DNA from 3 places in the Anaerotruncus sp. 80 genome. Region 3 is predicted to be linked to each of the others. Evidence: riboswitches for the same ligand, from Rfam matches in the RefSeq annotation. Region 3 holds a riboswitch; each other region holds the start of a gene.
The links. A riboswitch is a leader RNA that binds a small molecule or an ion and turns the genes downstream of it on or off. The one in region 3 is predicted to bind cobalamin.
Positions count from the first base shown of each region.

Region 1: linked by a shared signal. The riboswitch ahead of D1155_RS01000 (radical SAM protein) and the one ahead of D1155_RS09770 (hypothetical protein) in region 3 are both predicted to bind cobalamin.
Region 2: linked by a shared signal. The riboswitch ahead of D1155_RS13230 (NCS2 family permease) and the one ahead of D1155_RS09770 (hypothetical protein) in region 3 are both predicted to bind cobalamin.

Region 1 covers NZ_QWES01000001.1:212,107-222,298, reverse strand. Annotated here, with positions in the region: gene D1155_RS01035 (alanine-tRNA synthetase second additional domain-containing protein) at 209-1,069, shown strand; gene D1155_RS01030 (fumarate hydratase) at 1,084-1,923, shown strand; gene D1155_RS01025 (Fe-S-containing hydro-lyase) at 1,942-2,499, shown strand; gene D1155_RS01020 (GntR family transcriptional regulator) at 2,502-3,491, shown strand; gene D1155_RS01015 (TetR/AcrR family transcriptional regulator) at 3,988-4,599, shown strand; gene D1155_RS01010 (ABC transporter ATP-binding protein) at 4,604-5,485, shown strand; gene D1155_RS01005 (ABC transporter permease subunit) at 5,482-6,267, shown strand; cobalamin riboswitch at 6,254-6,447, shown strand; gene D1155_RS01000 (radical SAM protein) at 6,581-7,951, shown strand; gene D1155_RS00995 (TetR/AcrR family transcriptional regulator) at 8,084-8,683, shown strand; gene D1155_RS00990 (aldo/keto reductase) at 8,707-9,825, shown strand; gene D1155_RS00985 (nucleotidyltransferase domain-containing protein) at 9,936-10,192, shown strand, end outside.
Region 2 covers NZ_QWES01000029.1:9,954-20,145, reverse strand. Annotated here, with positions in the region: gene D1155_RS13260 (MATE family efflux transporter) at 1-129, shown strand, start outside; gene D1155_RS13255 (aspartate/glutamate racemase family protein) at 208-954, shown strand; gene D1155_RS15610 (transposase) at 1,314-1,685, opposite strand; gene D1155_RS16025 (hypothetical protein) at 1,863-1,991, shown strand; gene D1155_RS13235 (GNAT family protein) at 1,993-2,532, shown strand; gene D1155_RS15605 (hypothetical protein) at 2,529-2,717, shown strand; cobalamin riboswitch at 2,964-3,139, shown strand; gene D1155_RS13230 (NCS2 family permease) at 3,205-4,512, shown strand; gene D1155_RS13225 (helix-turn-helix domain-containing protein) at 4,516-5,217, opposite strand; gene D1155_RS13220 (MFS transporter) at 5,424-6,668, shown strand; gene D1155_RS13215 (amidohydrolase family protein) at 6,689-7,894, shown strand; gene D1155_RS13210 (sodium:solute symporter family protein) at 7,910-9,307, shown strand; gene D1155_RS13205 (Na+/H+ antiporter NhaC family protein) at 9,893-10,192, shown strand, end outside.
Region 3 covers NZ_QWES01000017.1:34,482-44,673, forward strand. Annotated here, with positions in the region: gene D1155_RS09765 (sirohydrochlorin cobaltochelatase) at 1-473, opposite strand, end outside; gene D1155_RS09770 (hypothetical protein) at 487-1,518, opposite strand; cobalamin riboswitch at 1,632-1,812, opposite strand; cobalamin riboswitch at 1,940-2,123, shown strand; gene D1155_RS09775 (energy-coupling factor ABC transporter permease) at 2,283-3,032, shown strand; gene D1155_RS09780 (energy-coupling factor ABC transporter substrate-binding protein) at 3,034-3,354, shown strand; gene cbiQ (cobalt ECF transporter T component CbiQ) at 3,362-4,138, shown strand; gene D1155_RS09790 (ATP-binding cassette domain-containing protein) at 4,129-4,998, shown strand; gene D1155_RS09795 (KilA-N domain-containing protein) at 5,037-5,879, opposite strand; gene D1155_RS15665 (hypothetical protein) at 5,972-6,187, opposite strand; gene D1155_RS09800 (NUDIX hydrolase) at 6,311-6,877, opposite strand; gene miaB (tRNA (N6-isopentenyl adenosine(37)-C2)-methylthiotransferase MiaB) at 6,874-8,190, opposite strand; gene D1155_RS09810 (M20 family metallopeptidase) at 8,217-9,392, opposite strand; gene D1155_RS09815 (threonine/serine dehydratase) at 9,449-10,192, opposite strand, start outside.

The DNA.
Region 1 (10,192 bases), on a different contig from region 3:
AGAATCTATTGCAAAGCAAATATTTCAGCAAAATTGCACCAAAATTGTATCTGATACAAAATAGTAGATGTATCATAAAAAATGTGATACAATGATGACAATGAATACGTAAAGAAAGTAGGTTGGAAAAATGCCGAAACAAAGAAATTATATGGTCAATTCTCCTCATTTATATAGCGTGTTTTTTGCACCCCGAGGAAACAGGCGTATGCTGGAGCTGGGGATGCAGATTGCGCAGCAGTATTTGGATCCAGAAGATAAACTCATTGGAATTATCGGCGAGGCAGGCGCCGGAAAGAGCATGCTGATTAAGGGCATGTTTCCGGGTCTGGACCTCTGCAACGATGACAGCGGCGTCAATGTAAGACCACTGCCGATTTTAGATGTAGATGAAGACGAAGGGTTTTATGCACCTCATACTTATCACATGGATGTGCGCTTTGAGTCTGCATTTACACAAATGCACGAACTGGCAGAAGCGACCGAAAAAGCCATCAAGAAGGGACGCAGAGTTATCATCGAGCACTTTGAACTACTGTTTCCTTTCCTGAAAACCAACGCACAGCTTTTAATCGGTGTAGGGGAGCAGATTATCATTACCAGACCGAACTTATTTGGACCGCTTCCTCAGGATATTGCGGAGACTGTGCACAAGTCCGTTCGTTATCGTAAGATGGCGCATACCGCAGAAGACCTTGTGGAGCACTGCATGCCCCAGGAACTTTTCCAGAAGTGCTATCATGGAGATATCAAGAGGGGCTTTTCTTTGGGATTTAAGGAAAAACCGGATATCGACATCGATGCGCTGAAAAATGCAGTCAACGAATACATCGCGCAGGATCTTTCCGTCAGCTTTTTTGACGAGGATCACGTGAAAATCGGCGAGCTGGTACACCCTTGCACGGGCCCTAGAATCCACGTCCGTTCTACCGGTGAGATTGAAAACTTCCGCCTGCTGAAAGAAATCTTTTATGACTCCATGCAGGAGATGTATCTGATTATCGGTCTTGTAGGCGAGCGCTGGGATGTTGAAACCGGCGATTTGAACAGAATTAAGCTGCACATTTAAGGAAGGAACATATCATGAGAGAAATCAAAGCAGAACAGATTACACAGACGGTCAGAGACCTTTGTATCGAGGCAAACTGCCATCTGCCGGAGGATATCAAAGGTGCTATTGCAGGATGCAAAGCCTGTGAGCCTTTTGACATTGCAAAAAATATTTTAGATAAAATCGAAGAGAACTATCAGATTGCAGATATAGACGAAGTGCCAATCTGTCAGGACACCGGTCTTGCATGCGTTTTTCTTGAGATTGGGCAGGAGGTGCACATCGACGGAAATTTGAAGGACGCTGTAGACGAAGGCGTGCGCCAGGGCTATACGGAAGGTTTTCTGCGCAAATCCTGCGTCAAGGATCCCATCGATAGAGTCAATACAGGAGACAATACGCCGGCGGTGATTTACTATGACATCGTGCCAGGCAACGCCTTAAAAATTACCGTTGCGCCAAAGGGCTTTGGCAGTGAAAACATGAGCCAGATTAAAATGCTGAAGCCGTCTGACGGTCTTGCCGGTGTAAAAGAATTTATCCTGAAGGTGGTAGAGGATGCAGGCCCTAATCCATGTCCGCCTATCGTGGTAGGAGTCGGCATTGGCGGAACCTTTGATAAAGCAGCATTTCTTGCGAAGAAAGCCCTTATGCGTCCGGCAGATGAGAGAAATGCAAATCCGTTCTATGAAGACCTTGAAAAAGAAATGCTGGAGAAAATCAATGCACTTGGCATTGGACCGCAGGGCTTTGGCGGAAAAACCACGGCGCTTGCAGTCAACATCGAGACCTTGCCAACCCATATTGCAGGGCTTCCGTGCGCAGTCAATATCAACTGCCATGTAACCAGACATAAGAGTGCAGTATTATAGAAGGAGAGGCGGAAAGATATGGAGAAGAAAATTACGATGCCGCTGACGGCAGATAAGACAAAAGACCTGCGCGCAGGAGATAATGTACTGATTAGTGGCGTGATTTATACGGGAAGAGATGCTGCGCACAAGCGGCTTTGCGAACTTTTGGCAGAGGGAAAGGCGCTTCCCATTGATGTGAAGGACAGCATTATTTACTATGTAGGACCTGCACCGGCAAAACCGGGCCAGGTAATCGGTTCTGCGGGACCAACGACCAGCTACCGTATGGACGCATATGCACCGGCGCTTTTGGATTTGGGCCTTAAGGGCATGATTGGAAAAGGCAAGCGTTCGCCAGAGGTAATCGAGGCCATGAAACGAAACGGTGCGGTATACTTTGGCGCCATCGGCGGTGCTGGAGCGCTCCTTGCCAAGTGCATCAAAAAAGCGGAAGTAGTCTGCTATGAAGATTTGGGCGCAGAGGCGGTGCGCCGTTTGGAAGTGGAAAACCTTCCGGCAGTTGTGATCATCGATAGTCAGGGAAATAATCTGTATGAAGATGGCAGGAAAGCATATCTTGCCGTGGAGAAATAGCTATGTTTGTGGATTTTAAACTGGACACGGCAGGTCAGAAGCCGATTTACAAGCAAATTGCGGAGCGAATTTCCGATGCAATTAAAGACGGGAAGCTGGCTGCGGGGTTTAAATTGCCAACGGTGCGGGATCTTTCCGGAGAAATCGGCGTAGCGTGCGGCACCATTAAGCACGCTTATGAATATCTGGAAGAACAGGGTTTTGTAGAAATGGTGCAGGGCAGCGGTTCTTTTGTCATAGATCAGAAAGAGGATTTTGCCAGCCGCAAGGAAAAAGCCATGATAGCAATCGACCAACTCTTCACCAGACTGGAAAGTCTGGGGTTTACGCCAAGGGAAATGGAAATCTACTTAAATCTGAAGCTGAGAGGTCTTGCGGAAAAGTACGATGTGGTGAAGGTTGCTTTGGTGGACTGTAATCCTGAGACGCTACAGATGATTGAGGGACAGCTTTCCCAGATTGGCTATGCTGAGACGGCAGCCTTTGATCTTGACAGAATCAAGGAAGCGGCGGAAAGTCTCAATGCGGATTACGATTTGATTTTAACTACGTCCACCCATTTTACAGAGGTGGAATCCTACCTCAGAAGCAATAAACCGCTTGCGATGGTTGCCATGACGCCGTCGGTGCATACTATTGTCCGTCTGGCTAAAATTGGAGATACGCAGAAGGTGGGCATTTTCTGCGCCAGCGACGCATTCGCGGGTGTAGTCAGAAATAACTGCCAGGGGCTGGGCAGCTGGAGTGAAGGGATGGCGACGCAGCTTGCGGGGTTCTTTGGAAAAGAGGAACAGTTCTTTGCTGAGAACGATGTAGTCATCGTGCCGGAAGGCTATGAAACCTTTATCGCGTCTAAGGAAAAGCAGTTTTTGCGCAGCTTTTGCGAGCGGGGCGGGGAACTGGTTTCCTATAGTTATAAGGTGGACAAGGGGTCTTTTCTCCACGTGGTAGATCAGATTAAACGGGTGATGAACAAGAAGCGGAGCATGTGATTGCGTTATCTGTGATATTTAATCGCAGGGTCAGAAGAATGTATTGCGGGAGATACGCGTTTTCAGATTGCGGTTGTGCAGATGATGCGATAAAAATTGTTTCTACACAACTTTTTGTTGGTTCGGTTGTGCAGGGAAAGCTTGAAAAAAGTAATTTGCACAACTTTTACGAAAATCGTGGCGTTTAATATTATGTATGTTGTGCAAAGCAAGATAAAAATGACTCGTTTTGCACAACTTTTTTGATGAAAAAAATGTTTTTTCGCGTTACGGAGCGCAAAAGTTGTGCAAGAGGCAGCGTGGGCAGTAGGATTTGCACAACCAGCAGGAGTGGAAGTTGTGCAAATTAGTGATGAAGTGGCGACATATGCACAATCATATGCAAAACCTGCCGTAGGAAAATACCAGGAAACTGGATAGAAGGAATTGCACCCTTCTCAAAATCGGTCAACGGCTTTATAATAGAATAAAGTCGGTCGGGAATGGAGGAGTTACCGTGAACGAAAAATTTTTTTCTTTGCCGGAAGAAAAACAGCAAGCAATCATCAATGCAGGTTACAAGGTTTTTTCGCAGAATACCTATCATAACAGTCCTATGCGTGAAATCGCAGAGGCAGCGGGAATCAGCAAATCGCTGCTGTTCCACTATTTTCACAACAAGAAGGAATTATATCTGTTTTTGTGGGATACTTGTGCAAAGAAGACCATTGCTTATTTGACCGAATGCGAATGCTACAGCCAGCAGGGGCTGTTTGAGAGCATGGAACGGGGCATGCGGGCAAAAATGGAACTGATCAGTCAGTATCCGGACATGGCGAATTTTACCATCAAAGCATTTTACGAAAAGGACCCGGAAATCTGCGCAGCTGTTTCTGAAAGCTATCACCGGTATTTTAACCTGAAAGCGGATCGTGCCCGTATCAACTTTGATCCGGCGCAGTTTGTGCCAGGACTGGATATTCCCATGATGTACAGGGAGATGTACTGGGCGTCGGAAGGATATCTGTGGGAGATGGTGCAGCGAGGACCTGTGAATACCGCAGAAATGGAAAAGGATTTTACCAGACTGATCGCATTTTGGAAAAGTATTTATCTTCGGAAGGAGTGACGAGATGGATGCAATCAAGTTAGAAAATTTGACTAAATATTATGGAAAAAACCGGGGGATCTCCGGCGTCAGTCTGACCGTTTCCGAAGGAGAATTCTTTGGATTCATCGGTCCCAACGGCGCAGGGAAATCTACGACAATCCGCACGATGATGGGGCTCATAAAAAAGACCGGAGGAGACGCCTGGGTGAGCGGACTTGCTGCTTGCGAAGAAAGAGAGCAGATTCTTGCCAGGACTGGATATCTTCCGTCGGAAGCAATTTTTTATCGCGGAATGCGGGTGAAAGATATCTTGAAGCTGTCTGCGGACTTGCGAAAAAAGGACTGCAGAAAGGAAGCTGTGCGGCTTTGTGAAAGATTACAACTTTCTGAGAAACGAAAAGTGGAGGAACTCTCTTTTGGTAACAGGAAAAAAGTCGCCATTGTCTGCGCGCTGCAGCATCAGCCGGAAATTTTAATTCTGGACGAACCGACCAGCGGTCTTGACCCACTGATGCAGAAAGAATTTTTTGAAATCCTTCGGGAGCGCAATGCAGATGGAACGACTATTTTTTTGTCCAGTCATATTTTGTCAGAGGTGCAGCGAAACTGCAGCCGTGCCGCAATCATTCGTGAAGGGAAGATCATTGCCTGCGATCGTGTAGAGGCGCTTTCTCGCACCAGCGCCAGGCGTGTTGCGGTTTGCGGCAGCGTAAATCTTGACGGACTTTGCGGAATTCGTGACCGGAAAGAGATTGCGGGGCAGACCAGCTTTCTTTACAGCGGCGATATGAACAAGTTGCTGAGAAGGCTTGCGGATGGACAGATTGCGGATCTCGCCGTATCTGAGCCGGATTTGGAAGAGGTATTTCTTCACTATTATGAAAAGGATGGTGAGGCGCTGTGATATTGGTTAGACATGAGTTGAGACAGGGACGCGTTTCGTTTTTGATTTGGACTGCTGCCATTTCTTTTCTTCTGGCAGTTTGCATCTTCCTCTTTCCGGAGATGAAAGGACAGATGGAGAGTGTTGGCGATGTGTTTGCTTCCATGGGCTCTTTTTCCGACGCTTTTGGAATGGACCGTCTGAACTTCGGCATGCTGACCGGATTTTATGCTATTGAATGTGGGAATGTGCTGGGGCTTGGCGGCGCATTCTATGCCTGTCTGTGCGCGGCTGGCATTTTGAGCAAGGAAGAAAAAGATGGAACGGCTGAATTCCTGCTGCCCCATCCGATTAGCCGCAGGCGGGTCGTGACGGAAAAACTCCTTGCGGTATTGGTGCAGGTGACGGCGATAAATCTGCTGGTTTATGGGATTTCTGTGTGTGCTATAGCGGCGGTAGGTGAAGCGATTCCCTGGAGGGAAATCAATTTGCTGCATCTTGCGTATTATCTGCTGCAACTGGAGCTGGCGGGGATTTGCTTCGGGATTTCTGCTTTCACACGTAAAGGCAGCGTGGGCGCCGGACTTGGCATCGCTTTTATGATGTATTTTCTGAATCTCATTGCCAACATTGCGGAAGTGGCGGCGTTTTTAAAATATGTGACGCCTTTCGCCTACTGCGAAGGAGCGGATATCGTGACAGCGGGCAGTCTCGATGGGACACTGGTCGCAATCGGGATGGTAATTGGGCTGCTTGGGATTGGAGCCGGCTATTTGCGGTATGTAAAAAAAGATATTTATTAAATCATGTTCTCCCGATTGGATTGGGCGCTAAGATGGAAGCAGGTGAGAATCCTGCACGGTACCGCCACTGTAATGGGGGAATTCTTGTTCGATGGTTTTAGACCAGCCACTGGAAACGGGAAGGTGAGTAAGAACGATGCCCTCTGAGTTAGGAGACATGCAGAAAATACGGGCTGCACCATTTTGGTGCAGCTTTTGATTAGTCAAATCCAGGAAATTGTCTAGTTCTAATTTTTGAAAAGTGCAGTATAATATGTTACGAAAAAAAGGAAATATATCTTCATAGAGACGAATAAACTGGAGGTGGAATATTTTGGTAAAGGATGTAAAACATATCATGGAAAGAAAAGCCTTCGAAAAAGGCTTGGAGTCGATTATCAACAAGGGACAGGAAAAGGATTTGACCGAAGTTATGCTTCCTATGATTAATATGCTGGAGAAAATTTTAGGAGACGCATGGGAAGGTTCTTCCTATGAACTTTTGAGAAAGCTGGCAAAAGACCCGAATAGCAAGTGGACCCATTATACACAAAATATTTTGCGCAATGTGGATCCGCATATTTTGAAGACCTTTGCTTTAAATGCCGGATATGAGTCTGGTTTTCGTGGTTACAAGACTTCTCTGAAAATGTCTGAAAGATACCAGTGCAATATTCCATGGATTATTCTGATGGACCCTACAACAGCGTGCAATATGCACTGTACCGGTTGTTGGGCTGCGGAATATGGCGATAAAATGAACCTTTCTTTTGAGGATATGGATAGAATTATCACAGAAGGTAAAGAATTGGGTATTCACGCTTTTCTGTTCACCGGCGGCGAACCGCTGATTAAGAAAAAGGAAATTATCCGTCTGTGCGAAAAACACAGCGATTGTGCATTTCATGCGTTTACCAACGGTACACTGATTGATGAAGCATTCTGTGACGACCTTCTTCGAGTAGGTAATTTCTTTGTATCGGTTAGCATTGAGGGTTTTGAAGAAAGCAACGACGGGAGAAGAGGAGAAGGCCATTTCCAGAAAGCCTTGGCGGCGATGGATTTGATGCATGAAAAGAGAATTCCTTTCGGTGTGTCGATTTGCTATACGAGCAAGAACTATTTGACTGTAACCAGTGATGAATTCCTGGATATGCTTATCGATAAAGGCTGTGTTTTTGCATGGTATTTCCATTATATGCCGGTGGGTGTCAATGCGAGTACAGAACTGCTTTTGACACCGGAACAGAGAGTTTATATGCACGATAAAATCAGGGAAATCCGCGGTATTACAGGTGGTAAAGAGATATTTGCGATTGACTTTCAAAACGATGGAGAGTTTGTACATGGCTGCATTGCGGCAGGGGAAAGGTATTGCCATATCAATGCCAACGGAGACGTGGAACCTTGTGTATTTATTCACTACTCCGGCGCTAATATCAAAGAAAAGTCACTTCTTGATTGTTTGCGTCAGCCGCTATTTCTTGCATATCGTGATGGACAGCCGTTTAATGACAATCATCTGCGGCCTTGCCCTATGCTGGAAAACCCAGGAATTCTGCAGGAATTAGTAAAGAAGACCGGAGCAAAATCTACGGATTTAGAAGCGCCGGAATCCTGTGAGCATCTTTGTGGAAAGTGCACAGAATATGCAAAGAACTGGGCGCCGGTGGCAGATAAACTGTGGGAGCAGGATAGGAAATAAACATATGCTGCAAGAGATAAGCTGCGCTGTTTGATGAGGAAATATCAAGCAGTGCAGTTTTTTTAAAATTGACTATAAGTCATTGACTGATAGTCAATTATACAGTATAATAAAGAAAAAGGAGGCACGCTTATGACGAGCAGACAGATTGCTGCCCTTGCAACAAAGAAAAAACTGCTGGATGCAGGCAGCAAAATTATCGCAGAGAAAGGACTTTCTCAGGCGACAGTTGACGAGATCACTGCACTGGCAGGTGTTTCGAAGGGCACCTTTTATACTTATTTTAAGAAGAAAGAGGATATTGTATTTGCGCTTGGATATGGTGCTTTCAGCGAGGTTTTGGATAAGGCCATGAGCCTGCAGGATACTTTCATAGAAAAAATCATCTATTATATGGTGCATTTTTCGGCATGTATTGAAGACAGCGGATATAAGCTTTCTCAGGAGTGGATCAGAAGTTTGTCTGATATTTCTTCTTCGGAGGAGACAGGTCCCCGTGGAAAGCTCAAGTTTGATCTGGATTCGATCAGCCGATTGATTCAGGCAGGGGTAGAAGAAGGAAATCTGGCAAAAGATACGCCGGCAGAAGTTTTAACCCATACTTTGGCGGATATACTTTACGGGCAGATGTTCTGCTGGAGTGTAAGTGACGGCAGCTACAGTCTGAGAGCGCGCACAGAAGAATTTTGCGAGACCTGTCTGCCAGAGATTTTCAAAGCGTACGCACTTTAATTCAACAAAAAGGAGGAAATGTGATGAATGACCTTGGGAAAGACATTAAGAAGCTGGGATTCGGATTGATGAGACTGCCGCAGAAGGACGGCGTCATCGATGTAGAGGAAACCAGTAAAATGGTCGATTTGTTTATGGAAGCGGGATTTACATATTTTGATACAGCCTGGGCTTATGCTGGTTCGGAAGATGCGATTCGCAAGGCGCTGGTTGAAAGATATCCACGGGAAAGCTTTCAGCTAGCCACAAAGAATGCAGCATGGATTAATTGCAAGACCAAGGAAGAAGCCTATGAACAGTTTGAGGTTTCTTTGAAACAGACAGGCGCAGGATATTTCGATTTTTATTTGCTGCACAATTTGGGAGAGGGCAGAAGCCGTTATTTCGACGAGTATGATATGTGGAACTGGGTGCAGGAAAAGAAAAAGGCGGGACTGATTAAGCATGTCGGATTTTCTTTTCATTCTACCCCGGAGGAACTGGAAGAGATTCTGACAGCCCATCCGGAGATGGAGTTTGTGCAGCTGCAGATCAACTATGCGGATTGGGAAAATCCGACTGTACAGTCCAGAGGCTGTTACGAAGTGGCAAAAAAACACGGCAAGCCGGTTATCGTTATGGAACCAGTAAAAGGGGGCATGTTGGCAACACCGCCGGAATCTGTCGTTAAGATTTTTAAAGAAGCAGAACCGGATTCATCGGTTGCTTCGTGGGCAGTTCGCTTTGCGGCTGATTTAGACGGGGTGATGACAGTACTTTCCGGCATGAGCAATGTAGCGCAGATGGAAGATAATCTGTCCTACATGAGGGAATTTACAGGACTTACTGCAGAGCAGAGAGAAACGCTGAAAAATGCGCAGGAGGAACTGGCGAGGATACCGATGATTCCGTGTACTGTCTGTAATTATTGCGCAAAGGTCTGCCCGATACAGATTGGCATCTCCGGATCCTTTACTGCCATGAACTACCTGACCCTTTATCGGGACAAAGCCATGGCGCAGCATCAGGAAAGCTGGCTGGTTTCCGGTCACGGTCTGAAACAGGCGAAGGAATGTATCGGTTGCGGTAAATGTGAGGAAGCATGTCCGCAGCACATCGCAATTAGAGAAGAGTTGAAAAAGGTAACGGAAGAGTTGTTATAAGAATTAAAGTAGCTGCAGGTAAAAGATGCCTGCAGCTCTTTATAATTTTGTATGGATTTTCTATAATGGAAATAGTATAATAGGGATAAATAAGCAAGGAGGTGGTGCAAGTGAGAATCCTGGAACTGAATCATATTTTAGAAGAGCTTCGCAGCGCACTGTGCCATATTTTTGGGAACAAACTAAATCATATTTGGCTTTATGGTTCTTATGCTAGAGGGGATAATGATGAAGAGTCAGATTTGGATATTCTGGCACTTGTGGATCTTTCAAAAAATGAGCTGGCAGCTTACAGGAGAGAAGTCAGTGACTTGTCTTCGGAACTTGACTTGCAGTATGGCGTACTGCTTTCGATTAAGCTGCAGGA
Region 2 (10,192 bases), on a different contig from region 3:
GTGGCTGTATTGCTGTTTCAGTTGTCGCTGCCTTATGCGATGCTCATGGTAGCTATAGGGGATGTTCTGAAAGTGATTTGGTGCTATCGCAGATTTTATGGAAAGAAATGGATGAGAATAATGACATAATTCATTGTTACAATTTAGGACATGAGATAGTGAGCTGAATTACAGGAAAGAGTAAAGAAAATAGAAGAGGTATCAGAAATGAATGAAAAACCCAAAATTGCTATTTTACGATGGGAGGAAGGACGAGTACCCATGGGGTTGCTGCAGTTGGAAAATTTGCCAGGAAACAGTACTAATCCTGCGTCCTACCCCTTTGAGGTGCGAATGATTCATGTCGAGGGGGCCTGTACCGAAACAGTGATTACGAATCCCAGTCAGAAACTTTTGCAAGGCATGATTGAAATTGCAAGGCGCTTGGTGGAGGAGGAAGGGATTCAGGCAATTACTACAAGTTGTGGATTTAATGCAGTGTTTCAAACTGAGCTTAGTAAAGCGGTGCCTGTGCCCGTATTTACCTCTGCGCTGCTGCAAATTCCATTTATCAAAAATTTGATTGGGGATAGACCCATTGGTGTTTTGACAGCAAACGGAAAGGCTTTAACGCGGAAACACTTTACGGCATGTGGAGTTGATAAAGATACTGATTTGCATGTGATGGGGCTTGAAGGAGCACCGCAATGGAATAAGATTTTTACCAATCCAGACGAGATGTTTGAGGCAGAACTGGTAGAGCAGGAAATTTTAGAGGAGGTAAAGCAAGGGGTGAAAAACTGCCCGAATATGGGGGCAATTCTTCTCGAATGTACGGATTTGCCGCCATTTAGAAGGAAAATTCAGGAAGCAACAGGGCTCCCTGTGTTTGATTTTAGTTCTATGATGAGTATGGTGGCTGCAGCACTGGGGGAAGTTTCGTTGGTAGAAATTTCTACTTTTATGGGCAGCTGAGGGATGAATACTTTATAATCATAAAATAAGTACTGGAGCCAGTTTTAGACTAATCAGACCTGCAGATAGAGGATGAAAGAGCAAGCCTCTTTTGTAGAGACTGGATCTAACAAAAGAGGGTTGCTTTTAGGTTTGCAGTATTTCAGGTTCAATGTAAAATGTTGGGGTGGAACGCAAAATAAAAAATTTAAGTGACTGAGGAGGCAGTGATAAAGCTGTCTCCTTTGGTTTAATATTGAACCATAGTATGGAGAATTCTTTTCTTAAATCTTTCGTAGTTTCTCATGCCATAAGCGACTCTCTTGGTGACTTTGATTGGATTGTTGCAGCCTTCGGTATATCCGTTGGAAAATGGTACGTCAATTCTGTGTAGGTATAGGCAACTTTGTTGAACAGGCTAGGTTTGCTGCTTGTACCGCCATTTTAAAGGCTAGTAGTCTTTTCTTTGCGGTATAGATATCTGGGGAAGCAAATCGGTCATACGCCAGTTTTTTCAGGGCTAGTTCTTTGGATGGTGTGAGCATATTGGATACTTGTTCGAGTTCTTCTGGCTCCAGTTTCTCTTTGTGTTTGATGAGGAGTGTTCTGGCATGTTTAAAGTATTTTCTTCGTTTTGTGTGGAAGTTCTTTTGGACTTCTTTGCGAATTTGTTCTAACGCGTAAATGGCAAGTCTCAGGGCATGGAACCGGTCGGCGACGATTTCTGCTTTTGGAAATGCTGTTTTTACCACGCGCTTCTGAATAGTGTGCCTAAATCTATGACGACGTATTTTACGTTGTTTCGGTTTGGATATCTTGCAAAGTATTGGTATAGGGCATCGGTTTTTCTGTTTGGCAGGATGTCCAGTACTTTCTTTTCTTTTGGGTTTGAAATATGCTGAAAGGAAGATAGTTGTTTGAGGAAATTCATGGAAAAGAAAAATACAGGATGTAAGATAGCGTTTCTCTTTGGTGCCGGAGCGGAAGGAAATTATGATATGCCCGCAGGGATGGAGTATTTGATTAAGAGTGCACTGTCTCAACAAAAGGAAAATTGATATGAACCCGATTGAAACCAAGGACTTAATCATACGCGACAGCGTTTTTGAGGGTTTGAAATACTTCGACCCATGGGAGAGACAGCCTGAAGTAACGGAGTTTTTCAGCATTGCTGATGGGCAAAGCTTTGAAGATGTGACCAAGGCTTATGTGAAGTTTGATGAAGTAGAGGATATGCGCCAGTACACTATTTGTCTGCGCAAGAGCGGTGAGCCGGTGGGAAGAATTATTCTTGGCGATATCATAGAAGGCTGGAAGTGTGAAATCTGGCGGATTTACATTGCGGATACGGCGCTTCGTGGAAAAGGCTACGGAAGGCAGGCGATGGAAGCGGCTATGAAGCTGTGCTTTGAGGAGTTTGGCATGAAGCGGGTTTATCTGGATCATTATACGGGAAATCCAGCGGCGCATCTGTATCTGAATCTGGGATTTCAGTACGAGGGCGTGCTGAGAAAGAATTGCAGGAAGAATGGAGTGCTTTACGACGTGCATCTGATGTCCATGCTGGCAGAGGAATACTTTGAGCGATATGGTAAATGAATGCAGTGAATAAGCTGGAAAAACGCCAACACGCCGAAAAAAATTATGCCAACACGCCGAAAAAAATAGACACAGATAAAATGAAAAAACCGGCTTTTTTAATGATTCTTATTGGCGTAGGTGATTATGCTTACCGAAGGCAGGCTGGAATTTATGTAGTGCCGGTGGGATGTCTAAAGAATTAAGAATAATTAACAGCCGCCTAGCGAAAAGGGCGGCTGTCTTTATAAGTGGAGTTTGACAGGTTTACGGCGTTTCCTTTTGTACACTCTTCAAGAGATTTTTCCGTCAGTCTGAGAACGGTTTCTGATGTTGACAAAAATAAAAGAATCACGAATATTTGTCACATTTCTTTTTTCATGCCTTTGCCCTGTTTGAAGACATGCAAAAGTCTTGCATTTTCGCTCAAATTGTGTATAATGATATATGAAAATTGAAAAGAGCTTGCCAGTACCCGAAAGGGTTTAAAGGAAAACAGGTGAAATTCCTGTACGCCGCCAACGCTGTAACAGAGGAGTCTTCTTCATGATGTCACTGGGAAACCGGGAAGGCGAAGAAAGATGCTGATACTGGAGTCAGAACACCAGCTGGGAAGCAGCGCAAACGCATTGGAGAGATATGATGCGAAAGTATCTCTGCCGGATGCGTTATTTTTTTATATGGAGGGCACTAATGAAAAAACTATTTAAACTGGAAGAAAATCACACCACTGTCAGACAGGAAGTACGCGCCGGTCTGACAACCTTTTTTGCCATGGCGTATATCATTTTTCTGAACCCGGTATTTCTGTCATCTACAGGCATGAGTTCCGGCGCCGTTATGGTTGCTACATGTCTTTCTGCCGCAGCAGGCACGCTGCTGTGTGCATTTTTGAGCAATAAGCCTTTTGCGATGGCGCCGGGTATGGGGATGAATGCCTTTTTTGCGTATACCCTATGCGGAATTTACGGATATTCATGGCAGCAGGCGCTGGCACTTACCTTCCTTTCCGGAATCCTATTTTTTCTAATTGTTATCTCGCCTCTGAGAGATAAGATAATCAATGCAGTACCTGTAAATCTGAAATACGCTATAAGCGCCGGCGTGGGTCTGTTTATAGCGCTCATTGGTCTTCTGGATACAGGGATTATATCTTTAGCAAGCGGAATGCCTGCTCTCGGGGATCTCAGTTCGCCTACAGTTCTGATTGCATTGCTTGGAGTGGCAATCACAGCTGTTTTGGTGGTATTGAACATAAATGGAAGTTTGATTATCGGTATGGTGATAACGATTGTACTGAGTCTGGCGGCAGGACAGACAGCGATGCCCGACCACCTTGCAGAGTTTCCGGGCGCAATAGCGGACGTGGCTTTTAAGCTTGATTTTTCCGGATTGATTTCAGGAAAAGCGGGCTTGTCCGGTATCCTGTCACTTATTGCGCTTATTATCTCATTGACCATGGTTGATATGTTTGATACCCTTGGTTTTTTAATCGGCACCAGCTCCAGGGCGGGAATGACCGATGAAAAGGGAACCATGCCGGGAAGCGGGTCGATTTTAATTGCTGATGCGGCAGGTTCTGTGATGGGCGCTTTATTTGGAACCTCTACCGTTACATGCTATGCGGAATCGGTTTCCGGGATTGCGGCAGGCGGAAAAACCGGTCTGACTGCTGTAACAACTGCTTTGTGCTTCTTGCTGGCGGTTGTGTTCTCGCCTCTGACAGGGGTGATGACAAGTGCTGTAACTGCACCGGCTTTGATTATCGTGGGAATGTATCTTCTCATGGAAGTGAAAAAAGTTGATTTTGGTCGTCTGGATGACGCCATTCCTGCATTTATTACCATAGTGGCGATGCCTATGACATACTCCATTACGACAGGAATTGCTGCGGGATTTATTTTTTATCTGATTTGCAAAATTGCCGCTGGCAGAAGAAATGAGGTGAATCTGCCTGTTGTGGCGCTGGCTATGGTATTTTTTCTTTATTTCTGCCTGTAAAATTTAGGTTTGCAGTATTTTGAATATATGCCTTTTCTTTAGCTGGTTCAATTCATCACGTGTTGGAGCTGTGAGTGCAGTGGCTTCGGTGAGGTCGGTAAGAGGATTCTCGGTAGCGATACATTTGCTGACAAAGGAATCGTATCGACCAAGGGAAAGACTGCAGAACAGACCAACGATAATTGAAGATGTACCAAAATTGCTGGTAAGATCCAGAACCAGCAAATCATTTTTATTTGCAGTATTTGCGAGGAAAATCCTCTGGGATGAATCGAAAGTCTGCACTGTTCCTGTGTAATAATAGGTGCACTTAGCAAAATCGGTGGGGTCGACTACACGCCCATAAAAGGAAGCTTTTTCTTGATTTATGGTCAAGATGTTGACCTCTTTGTTTTTTTTCTGTATGAGAGAGGGTACGTACACATAATAGATTTTTCCTGGTTGTGAAGAACCGGGTGTTTCTTGTGATAAATTCTCAGTTGGAAGTAAATAGTCCATGTCAAGAAGCTGTGAAATATGAACATCAAGATTCTTTGCAATAATAATGAGTGTTTCCACATCAATTGATACTTCCCCACGCTCATATTTTGAAAGGGAAGATTTACTTTTGTTAATGAGTAGAGCAAATTCTGCCAAACTGTAATGTTTTTGTTTCCTGTAGTGACGAATGCGCTGACCAAGTATACTGCGTATTGTTTCTTCCATGCTGTACCTCCGCAAAGATTTCATATAATTGCTTTTTTCTCTGAAATAAAGTAAAACTTGTAAAGTTTTTTATTAGTATAGCATATTTTATGCAAAAAATCCAATATCGTTGGAAAAAAGTGCAGAAAATAGTCGTAGAATGAAAATACCGTTTTTTGAAAAGGAAAAGGAAGTTCTTTATAATGATAGAAAATTTATTATAAGGAGTGATTATTTTGAAAGATCGAAGAAAGTATTTCATTGTGTTTTTATTGACCCTGTCTACTTTGTGCTATAATTTGCCCTATTTAAGTTCGACTTTTTATACGCAATTTTTGGAGGCATTTCATTTATCTAATCAGCAGGCGGGGATGCTACTGACGATGTTTTCTTTTACAGCAACGCCGGGATATCTGCTGGGTGGTATTTTAGCAGATAGATTTTCACCGAAGAAGCTGGTTGTAATTTCACAGCTTTTGACAGCAGGTCTGGGCATCCTTATGACCTTTGCACCTAACTACTTGGTGTTAATTGGCTGCTATTTGGGATTCGGCGTATCGACAACCTTCATTCACTGGTCGGCATATTTGAAATTGGTTCGTGCACAGGCAGATGAAAACGAAGAAGGAAAGATGTTTGGATTCTTTGAAATGTGTGCAGCAATTGTAGGTGCAATTATGAGTTACGGTGTGCTGGCGGCACTGTCACAGTTTGCAGAAAGCATGGGATTCAGATATGTAACGACAATTTTTGCCGTTGTAATTGCGATTGTGGCTATTTTAATTATGGTGCTGGTGAAGGATGTAAAGGGCTTAGAGTCTAACGATGATTTCAAGTTTTCTATGCTTGGAAGAGCGCTGGCGCATCCGGTGACCTGGTTGAACGGGTTTATTGTTATGGGGTTGTTTATTGTGATCTCTGGTGCAACATATCTCAACCCGTTTTTATCTGGCTTGTTCGGTGTATCTGTGACTTTCAGTACAGCTTTTGCAATTGCAAATCGTTCGGTGGTAAGAATCATCCTCTCGCCGCTGGGAGGGCTTCTTCTGGATAAGTGCCGCACGCCTAAATTCTTGATTCTGGTTTGTATCGCTATAGGTATTACGATTGTGGGTCTGCTGTTTGTTCCGCATCAGGAATCCAGCAAAACAATTGCGGTGATTTTGAGTATTGTACTTATCAGTGTAATTGCGCTGAGCCGTTCCGGCCTATATACTCCGATTCCTGAAGCGAAGGTTCCTTTTGAAATTACCGGAACTTCTATGGGGATTGCTTCAGCAGTAGGCTATTCAACTGACCTGTGGCTGTATAATTTATGTGGAAAATGGCTGGATACAAAAGGCGCAGATGGATATAACAACATTTTTATTTTGCTGATAGTTGGTCTTGGAATTGTAGTGGTTTGTGCAGTGTTGCTGCATTTATATGAAAAGAAAAATCACTGCTTTGAATCTGAGCGGGCAGTGATGTAAAGATTTGGAGGGAATGTAATATGAAAACTTTAGTTTTGAAAAATTGCAGACTGATTCCCTATTTGACTGAGGGATTTGTGGTTCAAGAAAATCAACTGGCAGATGTTGTGATTGAAGACAAGAGAATTAAGACGATTCTTCCGGCGGGAACTGCCTTTGAGGGGGATGTTGACATACTGGATGTCAAAGGAGATACTCTCATGCCGGGTATGTTGGATTTACATATGCATTTTGATTTTACAACGATGGACGTTTTGCAGATTAAATATCGCAGTGCGGTAAAAGAACTAGTGGAAGGAATTGAATATGGCTTTGATTATCTGCGCAGCGGTTATACTACGGTTAGGGACTGTGGCTCTGCATTTAATCTGGGCGTAACGCTGCGTGACATGTATGCTAAGGGAACTATCATGGGTCCGCGTGTGATTGCTTCCGGCCATTGTAACACCCCGACTGCACCGGGCAATGCAGAATTCGGACCACTTTATAAAGTGTTTGACGATGTGGCTGACGCAAGAAAAATTGTGAGAGAAGATATTGAAGCTGGCTGTGATTTTGTCAAATATATGGCAACTGGTGCAGTTATGAACATCGGTGGGGATCCTGGAGCTATGATCTGCTCTTTTGAAGAACTGAAGGCACTTTCCGATGCGGCGAAAGAACAGGGAACTTATGTAGCGGCTCATTGTCATGGAAAAAAGGGCATTATGGCATGTGCGGAGGCAGAAATAGGCAGTATTGAGCATGCTTCCTACATTGATGATGCGTGTATCGAGACATTATTAGCGCATGGAAACCAGACTTTCATCGTTCCAACTGTGGAAATTGCATATTCCATGTTGAAGGATTTGACGGGAAATACGCCTGCGTTCATGCATGAACGTTCTATAGAAATCATGGAGCATATTTCGGAGTATATGACAAAAGCCTATCGCGCCGGAATTAGGCTTGGTTGGGGTACGGATGCAGACAGAGTTACTTTTAATGAATTCCCTGGGTTGGAATTTATTGCCAGAAAGGCGGCGGGATTTTCTAACGAAGAGCTACTGAAGATGGCGACGGTGGACAGTGCAGCTCTTGTAGGACTGCAGGAGAGTATTGGAACCGTAAAAGAAGGCAAATTGGCTGACTTAATCGTAATGGAAGGTGAGCCTGATATAAATATTGAGGACATGAAAAAACTACCCAAATATGTATTTAAGGAAGGTAAATTGTTTGTCGAGTAAAGAAGGCTGTGTAGAATGATGAAGACGATAGACTATATTTTTATGGCTCTGCTACTTGCAGCTGTTTTAATTGTTGGTCACTGCTCCAATCGCAAACTTTCGGATTCAAGTGATTTTCTGACGATGAATAAAGGCTTGAATAAGCTGCAAACCGGACTGTCTATGGCGGCGACGGATTTTGGCGGGAGCGGACTGGTTGGCGCAGTAGGGTACTGCTATCTGATGGGGATGGGCGGCATGTGGTGGAACCTTGCCGCTGCGCCAGGATTCTTACTGATAGGCTTTGTTTTGGCGAAAAGGCTCAACGGTTTGAACGGACTTACTGTACCGGATTATTTGGGTAAACGATATGGATTGAGCGTAAAGTACATTACCAGTGTAATGCACATCTGTGCGTCTGTTGCTGCACTGTCGACACAGTTTACGGTTTCATCTGTAATGCTTAACACGTTGACTGGTTTAGACGTGCGAATTACACTGGTAATCGGAATGCTTATTACATTGTTTTTGACTAGCGGGGGTTTGAGAACTGTTGTTAATACAGACATTTTGCTGTTCTTTGTTATGGTGGCGGCTGTTTTTACGGCAGTACCTGTGACAATCAGTGCAGGTGGAGGCCTTGGAGAAATAACGAGGAGTTTGCCGGAAGGATTTATGTCGATCGGCAGTATAGGCATATGGACGCCGTTGTCCTGGGGGATTTTGTTTGGCATCTCTTATGGGACCAATCAGAATTATATACAACGAATTGTATCTGCAAAAGACGGCAGTACGGCAAGATTTGGGATGCTGTTTACTGCAGGATTTTATGTTGTGGTTTCGGCAGCAACGGGGTTAATTGGTGTAAGCGCTGTGTCGCTTCTTCCAGAGATAACAGACTCGAATATGGTGTTTTCGACGCTTCTTGTTAAAGTGCTGCCTGCAGGCTTTGCGGGGATTGCAGTTGCTGGTGTTTTCGCGGCGACGATTTCGACCAGTACTTCGGTATTGCATGCGGTTACAGTGCTTAGTGTAAGTGATGTTCTGATGCCGATCGTGGAAAAGAGAGAAATAGAGCTGAGTGACGTGAAACTATCGAAGGTTGCGACAGTTGTTATAGCGCTGATAAGTCTTGCTATTTCGTTGGCTTTTGATAATATCATTGCGGTGCTATATACATCCGGTTTGTTTTACAGTTCGGCAGTTTTCCTTCCGATGCTCCTGGGATTGTACACGGATTGGGCGACGAAGAAAGCGGCGATTGCCAGTGTGGCAGGCTCAATCATTTGCGGACTTGCATGGGAGTTTTTTGTCTTAGGCAAGGTGTCGATTCTTGGAAAAATTCCATCGGTTTTAGTTAGCTTAGCTGTCAGTGGAATTTTGCTGTATGGTGTTTCGATGGTCTCAAAGGATAAGGCGTCGATAAGCAAGTAAAAAATTACGCGATTTTGCAGCGAGTCTATCCGGATCATTACACGGGAAATCCGGCGGCGCACCTATATCTGAATCTTGGATTTCAGTATGAGGGTGTGCTTCGAAAAAACTGCAGAAAAAACGGGGTACTTTATGATGTGCACTTGATGTCTATGTTGGCAGAGGAATATTTTGAGAAATATGGGGAATCGATATAAAAAGCGAATGACATCATGAAATAGGAAGTCTAAGCCATGGTACGGCTTTGCGTCCAGAAGAAAATATACCCGTACACCTAACCGGCACGGAAAGAATCCCGAGGCAGAAGTCTTGGGATTCTTTTTTCTTTTTGGCCGAGAGGGAAACTTCCGTCAATTATCAATATGATAAAAATGAATTCATATATTGAAATATTTATAAAAATTTATTAGAATGATAATTAAGTCTTTCCTGATTATCAAAATGATAATCAGGAAAGACAAAGAAAAAATCGATACGGAAGAAATCTTCGTTTTGTAAGGGTTCAAGGAGTTGGCACAATAATTGCTTTATAAATAATAAAGGAACTTGTCTACAAAACAGCGCATAATCTTAAGGAGGAATGAAATGGAAACTTTAAATGACAAGAAAAGCAGAGTTCCACATACGTATGTCATTATTTGCGGATTTGTAATCTTAATGGCAATTTTAACGTACGTTATCCCTGCGGGTAGTTACAGCACAGTGTTTAATGAGGAAATCAGGAAAGATGTCATTGATCCTAATTCGTTTGAATATGTGGAAAAATCACCGGTTTCGCTGCTTTCACTACTTACTTCTGTCACACTTGGAATGCAGGGCGTGGGAGACGTTATTTTCTTCGTATTTATCATTGGTGGATCCATGGAAATCATCAATGCAACCGGT
Region 3 (10,192 bases):
CTGTTTGCCTCAACACCTGTTCCATGTCCCATCAACACCACGGCCGTCTTTTCATCCGTATGCTCTTTTGTGTCTTCCACCATGGCAGCTGCAACTTTCTCAAAATCCTCTTTATCAGTTAAAAGAGGTTCTCCAAGTACTGCAGCTGCAAAAAGATCTCTATGTTTTTCCACATCGCGCAGAAGGTCGTGATACTCTGTTCCATTCATCAAATGTGTCGGCTGTATCACCAGCTTTCTGAATCCATCTGCTGCTGCATGCTGCAGTGACTCAGCTTCGTTGTCGATATGAAGTCCATCCCTTTTCTTTAGCTTATTAATAATCATCTGACTGGTAAAAGCACGCCGCACCGGATAATCTGAAAAAGCATCCGCAACTGCCTGCTCAATAGCATCTATTGTGACCTTTCTATTTTCGTTATAGCTGGTGCCAAAGCTGACTACCAGAATCGCGGTGTCTTGTTTCTGATTCATCTTTTTATTCCTCTTACTTTCCTTGATTACTATTTTTCTTTTTATTTTTCTCCTCGTAGTATTCCTTTGGCGTAACGCCAATCTGATAGAGAACGTTACCCCAGGAACCGCATTTTTCGTGCAAATCCTGCCGCAGCTGTCTTGGCACTTCCTTTTTCATAGGAATTTTTCCGTTTTTCAGATAGATATCTTTTACCATACCAAGGCGCTTTCTATCATCTTCATCCAGATTCAATACCTTATAATAGCAGCCATAGAGACTGTCAGAATGGAGCCTTCGATTTTCTGTCATTCTATGGTCGATATAAATATCGTGAAAAGGCTCCATTCGGAGAACCGGTTCCAAATCAATCTGAAACAGCGCATTGCGCCAGGAGCCGCATCGCTCTATGAGCGCCTGCTTAACAGCCTGTTCAATTTCTCCATGAAGAGGACTTCGTCCTATTTCATGAGCAAAATTTCTAACTGCTTCCAGCATATTGATATATTCCAGTTCTAAATCAGGAATCTTATAGACTGCTCTTTTAAGAAAATCAGCATCCAACTTTGCAGCTTTAATAACAGAAGTCCAGCCGCTGTAATATTTTTTGATTTCCCTGCAAACCTCAGGCAAATCTCTGGGATGCGGAATTTTCCCAAGCTCTAGTGCTTTTTCTCTGACCATGTCAAGAAGCTTTTCCTTATGCAATCGCTCTTTTTCCATCTGCTCCATAGTTTTTCCGCCTTTACCTGCTGACGCGGAAAGCCCTGCAGCACGAAGCGCATAAGGCCATTTACCAAACCTTTGTTTGATGTAGTCTTTCAGTACCCAAAATACTTCTCCCTGCGTAGGGCCATACCCCAGTTCTGACGCTAAACGCCTTAGATAAGCGAGCAGTTCTTCATCAGAAAAGCTTTGGTAGACACATTTGCCGTCCGGACTTGCTAATGCATAATTTTTCCAGACAGCAGAAGTTTTGTCATTCTGCCCGTATTTCCTGTCTGGATTTCGACTGATCTTTTCAATCAGCAGCTTCTTCCTTAGCTCTAACTCTCTTTCTTCCACTTTGATTTCTCCTAAGCAAGTTTTAATATTAGAATAATAAAAATGCTGTAGCAAAATATGCTACAGCCCGTATTTTCTGTATCTGTCGTTTAGGAAACCTGATAACCGTCAGGCGCACTCCTAGTATTTCAAGCAGGTCTTCTGGCTCGGATATCTTCATCATGCACACCTTCCCAGACTATCTGTCCAGTGGTATTTCGGCATGACTCCTTCCTTACAGCGGCGGCAACCGCACAGGATTTGCACCTGTTTCCCTCTTTGCTGTTAAAACAGACAAGAAATACTTGTCATTCAGTTGTTATTTCAAAGCATCAACGTTTCTACGCTGACATTGTATCATATCAAATCGTATTTGTACAGAATCTTTTTTTGCCCCTATCCTCCGCTTGACAAAATACAACCTCCGGTAATATAATGAGGTTACAATTGAATGTATAAGGGTCCCTTTCAAGGGGTTTAAAAGAGAAGCAGGTGAAAGTCCTGCACGGTCGCGCCGCTGTAATGACGTAGCCCTATCTTAATTTATGTCACTGGGAAACTGGGAAGGCAAGATAAGGGTGCCAGATGTCTAAGTCAGAAGAACTACCCAAATACAGCCAATTTACACAGGTTACGAACGATGACCGGGTGTGAACACGAAACGGAAAGTATTTTTTGCATACTTTTCTATCGCTGCACCTGTCATAAATGACAGGATTTTTTATTGCGTAGAGATACAACATTTCGTGTTTTGTTCATTTGTTTATCAAGAAAGGAGATACTTTATGACAAAAAGGCAAAAATTATTTTTATCAATTGTAACAGTTTTTTCACTGGTCTTTGGTATGGTTCCCACGGCAAATGCCATGCACATTATGGAGGGCTACTTACCCGGAACCTACTGTCTGGTATGGGGAGCGATATGCGTTCCATTTCTTATCTGGGGTTTTTTCTCCATCAGAAATACCCTTACAGATAATAGAAAAATTATCACTGTACTTGCCATGGCAGGTGCATTTATCTTTGTAATTTCCTCGCTAAAAATTCCATCGGTTACAGGAAGCTGCTCTCACATGACAGGAACCGGTCTTGGCGCAATCCTTTTTGGACCTGCAGCAGTCAGCATTTTGGGAATTATCGTACTTTTATTTCAGGCAATTCTGCTGGCTCACGGCGGTCTTACTACCCTTGGAGCGAACACTTTCTCCATGGCTATCGCAGGACCTTTTATCACCTATGGCGTGTACAAGCTATGCAAAAAGTTAAAGGTAAACAAAATGTTTTCTGTATTTCTGGCAGCTGCCTTAGGTGATTTGCTTACATACTGCATTACCAGTCTGCAGCTGGCTCTGGCTTATCCTTCAGAAGTAGGAGGTGTCGGCGCTTCCCTTGCGAAATTCATGGGTATTTTTGCTACGACACAAGTGCCTCTTGCTATCGTGGAAGGCATTTTGACTGTTATCATCGTCATCGGTTTAGAATCCTTTGCGAAACCTGAACTGAAATCAATCGGATTTATCAAGGAGGGCAAATAATATGAATAAGAAGAAATCTAAAAAGGGTCTTGTGGTTCTGCTTCTGATTCTGGCAATTCTCATCGCAGTCGTACCCTTCTTAATGCTCAAAGACGCTGAATTTGGCGGCTCTGATGACGCTGCCGGCGGCGCTATAGAAGAGATACAGGGCGGTGAATATGAACCTTGGTTTACACCGATTTTAGAAAGCTATCTGGGCGGCGAAATTCCCGGTGAAATCGAAAGTTTAATTTTCTGCGTACAGACCGGTATCGGAGTCGGCATTCTCGCCTTCTTTATGGGTCGGTTTTACGAAAGAAAAAAATGGATGAAGGATGAATAAATAAATTATGATTATTGTAGATAAGCTGTGCTATTTGTCAAAACTCAGATATGTAAACCCCATGGAAAAGTTCGCTTTTGCAATGCTGACTCTTATTTTTTGTATTGTCAGTCGTTCCATTGCTATGGGCGTCTTTGTCATTGGAGTCAACAGCTGGCTAACCATTGTTCGCGGCGGTATTTCCGCTGCCAGATACAGAAATTTGATGATGGTTCCCCTGGCCTTTCTCATACTGAGCACTGCTGCCATTATCATCAACATCGGAAAACGTCCCCTTGACGCCTTTGCCGTTCCTATTGGAAGCTGGTACGTCACTGGAAGTTTTGCAGGCATTTTGCATGGGGCACAGCTTATCACTACAGCACTAGCCGCCGTATCCTGTCTATACTTTTTATCTTTTAATACTACTATGACAGATATTCTAAGCGTCCTCAGAAAGCTTCATGTGCCAGCTCTTATGATAGAGCTCATGCTTCTGATTTACCGCTATATCTTTGTGCTGCTGGACGTAGCCTACTACATTTCCACTTCACAAAGCGCCCGCCTTGGACACAAGGATTTTAAAACATCAATAAAATCTTTTGCCTCTATGGTGCAGGCACTGTTTATCAGATCTATGAAGCGTTCCAGAAATCTTTATGACGCTATGGAGTCCAGAGGATATGATGGTGAAATTAGAGTGCTGGAAGAAAGCCATCCCACCAGCAAAAGAAATATCTACTACATTGTACTTTATGAAACTGCCCTTTTGGCTTTTACTTTATGGTTTAAATTATGGAGATAGGAGCTTCCGCGAAAGACATGACCAAAGATATTATCATTAAAGCAGACAATTTACTTTTTTCCTACGACGACGAAAAAAGCTATTCCTTAAACGGACTCAGTCTGGAAATTGAGCGTGGCCGCAAGGTTGCCTTTATGGGTGCAAACGGCGCTGGAAAGTCTACTTTTTTCCTGTGCTTAAACGGCATTCACAAACCTTCAGAAGGTACACTCTACTTAGACGGAAAGCCTGTGGACTACAGCAAAAAAGGTCTTTTAGACCTTCGAAGCAAGGTAGGCATTGTCTTTCAGGACCCGGATAATCAGCTGTTTTCTGCCTCAGTGACACAGGAAATTTCTTTTGGCGCTCTTAACATGGGAATGAGCGAGCAAGATGCACGCAAAGAGGTCGCAAAAGTCATCGAAACTCTGGAAATTACAGATTTTCAGCATAAACCCACCCACTCTCTTTCCGGAGGTCAAAAGAAACAGGTTTCTATAGCCGATGTTTTAGTCATGCACCCGGAAATCATCATTTTAGATGAACCAGCCTCCTCTCTCGACCCTAAGCATACAATCATCGTCAACAAAATTGTGGATATGCTCGTAGAACAAGGCATTACAATTCTTATGTCCACCCATAACGTCGATTATGCTTTGGAATGGGCTGATGAAATCGTATTAATTGCAGAAGGTAAAACACTGATGCACGGCACTCCTGTCGAGGTTTTTTCAAACGACACTATCTTGCAGCAGACCAATTTAAAAAAGCCTGCAGCCATGGAGCTCTTTGAAAGCCTTGTAAAAAAAGGCATCCTGCCTGCGGATCTGCCGGTACCAAAATCCCTGAAGGTTCTTGAGGAATATATTAGTGCGGTTTAATTTTGCAACCCTGTTAAACTCTGGTTTGCAGGAAAACACTAGCGTTCTGCTACTTGCGGAAGATTATTCAAGCTTACAGCTTCCAACGTCTGCAGTTGTTGTATCGTCAGTTGACGAAGCAACTCCATTCTCTCTTTTTGATTTTTCCCTTGGGTAATCAGAATGGCATTATAACTCTCTAAATTTGCAAGCACCAAAAGCTGATTTAGTGTCGCACCATCTCTCATATTTCCTTTTACCATAGGATTTTCGACTTTCCACTGCTTCGCTGTTTTTCCAAATAAAACAACATTCAACATGTCAGCTTCATTTGCATATGTATAAGCAATCTGCGCAGGCGTTAATTCCGGTGGAATAAGATTTTCTTTAATTGCATTCGTATGTATCTTATAATTTAATTTGGAAATTTCTCTATTCAAATTCCAGTTCAAAGATAATCGACTATTCTCGTCCGTCTTCAATCTTCTGTAATCTTTCATTATATATAACTGAAATTCTGGCGAAATCCACGTTGCAAAGGACATTGCAATATCACTATGGGCATATGTTCCTCCATAACGTCCTGCTTTTGAAACAATTCCAATAGCTTCTGTAGTTTCTATCCATTTCTTTGGTGACATTGTAAATGCATTTGCTCCTGCCTGTTTTTTAAACCCCTCGAATTCGAGGGGTTTAAAATCCGGATTATGGAGTTTTTCCCATAATCCCAAAAATTCTATCACATCCCGATTTCTCATCCAATTTTGAATAACTGCTGTTGGGTCATCACTCTTATACCGAGCAATATCTGTTAATGAAATGAATTCATTTTCAAAATCCTGTGTGTAAATTCCAATATCTATTCCATTCGCATGGATCGTATCCTTGATTACTTTCCCCATTGTTCCTCCTGCTATTGTGTCATTATAATCTCACTAAAAAGAAACCCGCCTGCACATAACTATAATGTTAACTCTTTAGTAATTCATTATAGCTATTTTGTTCGTCTTTTGCAACGTAAAATCAACTCAATTATAGCTTTTTCTTTCTGTACGAATGTTGATTTTGTCACTTCACAATTTCTTCCGTACTCACCTGCAAAACAGTTTTTAGTTTGAGTCTTTACATCTTTATAGTCGCCTAATGCTAACAACGTTTGAAATTTCTTTATAGCCTTCTCATCACTGGAGATGAATTTTTTCCCCATCAATTTAGTAGCATTAGATTCCTGCAGAAATGCATATATAATAAAAAAACTCCTAAAATATGCATAATTTTTCGACCATACATGCATATTTTCAGGAGTTTTCTTCAAAATATATGCACACCGCACCTACGCCCTGCTAATAAGCTTTCCATATACCCGCTTTAGCATCCACGGTTCGCTGACGCGCTGCGCAAGCTGACTGACAGGAATCCACTGCACTCCGCTGTTTTCATCTGCTTTAACAGAAAGCGGCGCATTTTCATCTGCCTGCAGCAGGTAGGTCAAATTCAAATGAAGGTGTGACGGCACGTAATCGCCGCGTTTTTCATGACCGTCTACGGTGATAATTTCAAGAGAAAACGGTACACGCCGCAGCACCTTGAAATCCTGCACCCCAGTTTCTTCCTTTGCTTCACGGATTGCAACAGAAAGCAGATCGGCTTCACCGTCAGCGTGACCGCCAGTCCAGGCCCAAGAGTCATACAGATTGTGGTAGACCATAAGTACTTTATCGCCACCATCATTGACAATCCACGAGGAAGCTGTAAAATGTGCAGTCAGATTCTCCCGCACCAGACAATTGTCGTTTTCTTGTAAAAAACGAAGCATAACTTCCCTATCCCGCGCTTCCTGCTCACAGCCCGGCACAAAATCTGTAATGACAGAGCAAAGATTACTCAGCTTCGGATTCATAAAATTTCTCCTTCCAGGCTGAAGGTGTTGCTCTTTGTAATCTTTACATCTACCAGCTTTCCTGTCATGTCAGTCTCGCTACGGAAGTTCACCAGCTTAAATCCATCGGTTCTTCCTGCAAAAGTTTTACTTCCCGTTTTGCTCGGTCCTTCTACCAGCACCTGCTGCACAGTTCCCACATAGGCGGCGTTCTTTTCCGCGCTGATGCCGTTCATCAATTCTACCAGCCGATTAAACCGCTCATGCTTAACTTCCTCTGGAATCTGATCCTCATACTTTTCCGCCGGCGTGCCCTTCCTGATGGAATATAGGAAAGTAAAAGCGGAATCATAGCGTGCTTTGCTGACTAAATCCAGCGTTTCTGCAAAGTCCTCTTCTGTTTCTCCCGGAAATCCTACAATAATATCCGTTGACATAGTGATGCCAGGTACAGCAGTTTTCAGCTTCTCAACAAGAGCCAGATACTGCTCTTTATCGTAGTGACGGTTCATGGCTTTGAGAATCCGGCTGCTGCCTGACTGTACCGGCAGATGAATATTCTTGCAGAGCTTATCGCAGTCCACAAATGCCTGGATTAGCTTATCAGACAAATCTTTCGGATGTGAAGTCATAAAACGGATCCGCTCAAGCCCTTCTATTTCATTGAGCATATAGATTAACGCTGCAAAATCCACCCCATCTGCGCCTTTATAAGAATTGACATTCTGCCCTAAAAGCATGATTTCCTTAACACCATCGGCTACCAATTCCCGCACTTCACGGAGAATTTCTGAAGGTTTTCTGCTCCGCTCTCTGCCTCTGGTATACGGCACGATACAGTATGTACAAAAATTATTGCAGCCAAACATGATGTTAACCAGCGCCTTGCTCTCAAAAAGCCGTTTCGCAGGCAAACCTTCTACGATCTCGCCGCCGTCAGGCCAGATTTCCACCTGCTTCTTTTTCTCGTTGAGCGCATTGTCAATCAGTTCTGGAAACTGATGAATGTTGTGGGTTCCAAAGATGATATCTACCCATGGATACCGGGCTTTAATGGTATCAATAACGTGCTGCTGCTGCATCATACAGCCGCAGACGCAGACCAGGAAATTGGGATCGTCCTTTTTTCTGTGTTTCAGCTGTCCCAATGTGCCAAAAAAACGTTTATCCGCATTATCCCGTACACTGCAGGTATTGATAATGGCAACGTCAGCGTCTTTTCGCTCCTTCACCGGCGTAAAGCCTTTTTCTAAAAGCATGCCTGCCATGACTTCAGAATCGTGCTCATTCATCTGACAGCCAAAAGTTGTAATGTGAAATGTCTTCTCTTTCATGAACCTGATTTTGTCTCTCTTTCTACTCAATTATTCTTCATACTTTCGTCAAACTCTGCTTTAATAACAGCTAAAAGCTCTGGATCACAGAGGATTTCCAATCCTGTCAGTGCCAAAGCCTCCGCTCCCAAACGAATCGCCCTGTCTCCTGCTTCCGTAACAGTCACATCAGCAAACTCATTGGTATGCAACTGCAAATCCGGACATCCTAGACCAATCCATGGATGAATCGCTGGTACAACCTGACTGACATCTCCCATATCCGTAGAACCTGTACTGTCAATGTGAGGCATCTGCCCGCCTCCAATAGCCATATAGTGCTTATCAAAGATATCCGCCAGTGTTCTGTTGGTAACCATATTTTTATTGTCCGGCTCATTGTTCCAGATTTTGTAGGTTGTGCCTACTGCCGCGCATGCAGCCTGTGCGCACCGTTCAAACAAATCGCGTATTTTTCGAATATCCTTCATAGAGCTTGCTCTTACCAGATATTTGACAGACGCGTGAGCAGGGATCATGCTGCACTTCTCACCGCCATCTACAAATACACCGAAAATATTGGTATTCTTCAAATACTGCTTCTCAAATCCAATCAGACTGTAAAAATGAACTGCCGCATCCAGTGCATTGATGCCGTCCTCCGGTGCTGCGCCCGCATGGGAAGCCTTACCGTAGAACTCAACCTGCCATGCGTCCAAAGCTGTTGTCTTTCCACTGGACATGTTAACCGGACTCGGATGAACTGTCATTGCTACATCCACCTGATCAAAAACTCCGTTTTCCGCCATAGGCGCTTTTGTAACAAAACATTCCTCCGCCGGTGTGCCAAACAAAATTACCTTACCGCCGGTTTCCTTCACCGCCTCCCGTAGCGCAAATGCTGCTCCCATTGGCGCTGTCGCTATGATATTATGACCGCAGCCATGACCCATAGACGGAAGGGCGTCATATTCACAGGTCAGTCCGATAGAAGGACCCGGTCTTCCGCTGTCATAGACAGCCTGAAAGCTATATGGTATGTCTAAAATATTCCGGCTTACATCAAAGCCGTGCGTCTCCATGGTTTTTGTCAGCAGCGCGCTTGCCTTTTCTTCTTCACCGCCAATCTCCGGATTTTCATACAGATAGGTTCTGATGGAAGTCAATTCCTCCATGTTCTGTTCAACAACCTCAATCATCTTTTCCTTTAATTTGATATCCACAGACCACACCTCTTCTCTCATCAGGATATCTTTATCATACCACAAATGACTACTTGTTACAATTTTTCTTTCAACAGCTCCACCATCAAATTACCATCAATATTACCGCCGCTCATAATCAGAGCAATATTTTTGCCGCCGATTCTTTCTGCCTCATCCATCACAGCGGCCACAGCAGCCGCGCTGGCGCCTTCTACGATATACTTTTCCTCTTTTATCATGTGTTTTACCGCCTTACGTATAGACCGTTCTTTTACCTGAATGAAATCATCTACATAGTCTTCCAGAATCTCATAAGCGAGTTTTCCAATGCCGCCAACCAATGCGTCGCAAATCGTATCGCCGGTTACCGGATATTCTTCGTAGAACACATGGTCGGAAAAGGATTTGATCATAGCCGGACAGGCCTCTGTCTGCACGCCGATGATACGAATCTCTGGCTTGATTGCCTTTGCCGCGACAGCTATGCCTGTGATCAGACCGCCGCCTCCGATAGGAACGACGATGGTATCGACAGACGAATTTTGTTTGAGAATTTCCACGGCAATTGTTCCTTGCCCTCCATAAATCTTAGGATCATCGTAATATGCGTCAATGTAGGTCAACCCGTTTTCCTGAATATATGACATGCCCAAAGCATGAGCCTCATCATAGTTTCTCCCCATCAAAAGCGCATCGGCCCCATAAAACCGAATCTTGTCTATCTTCGCCTGGGGCGTAGTCTCAGGCACGATAACCTTTGCATTTTCGATACCCAAAAGCTTTGCGCCATAGCTGACAGAGGCGCCGTGATTCCCGGA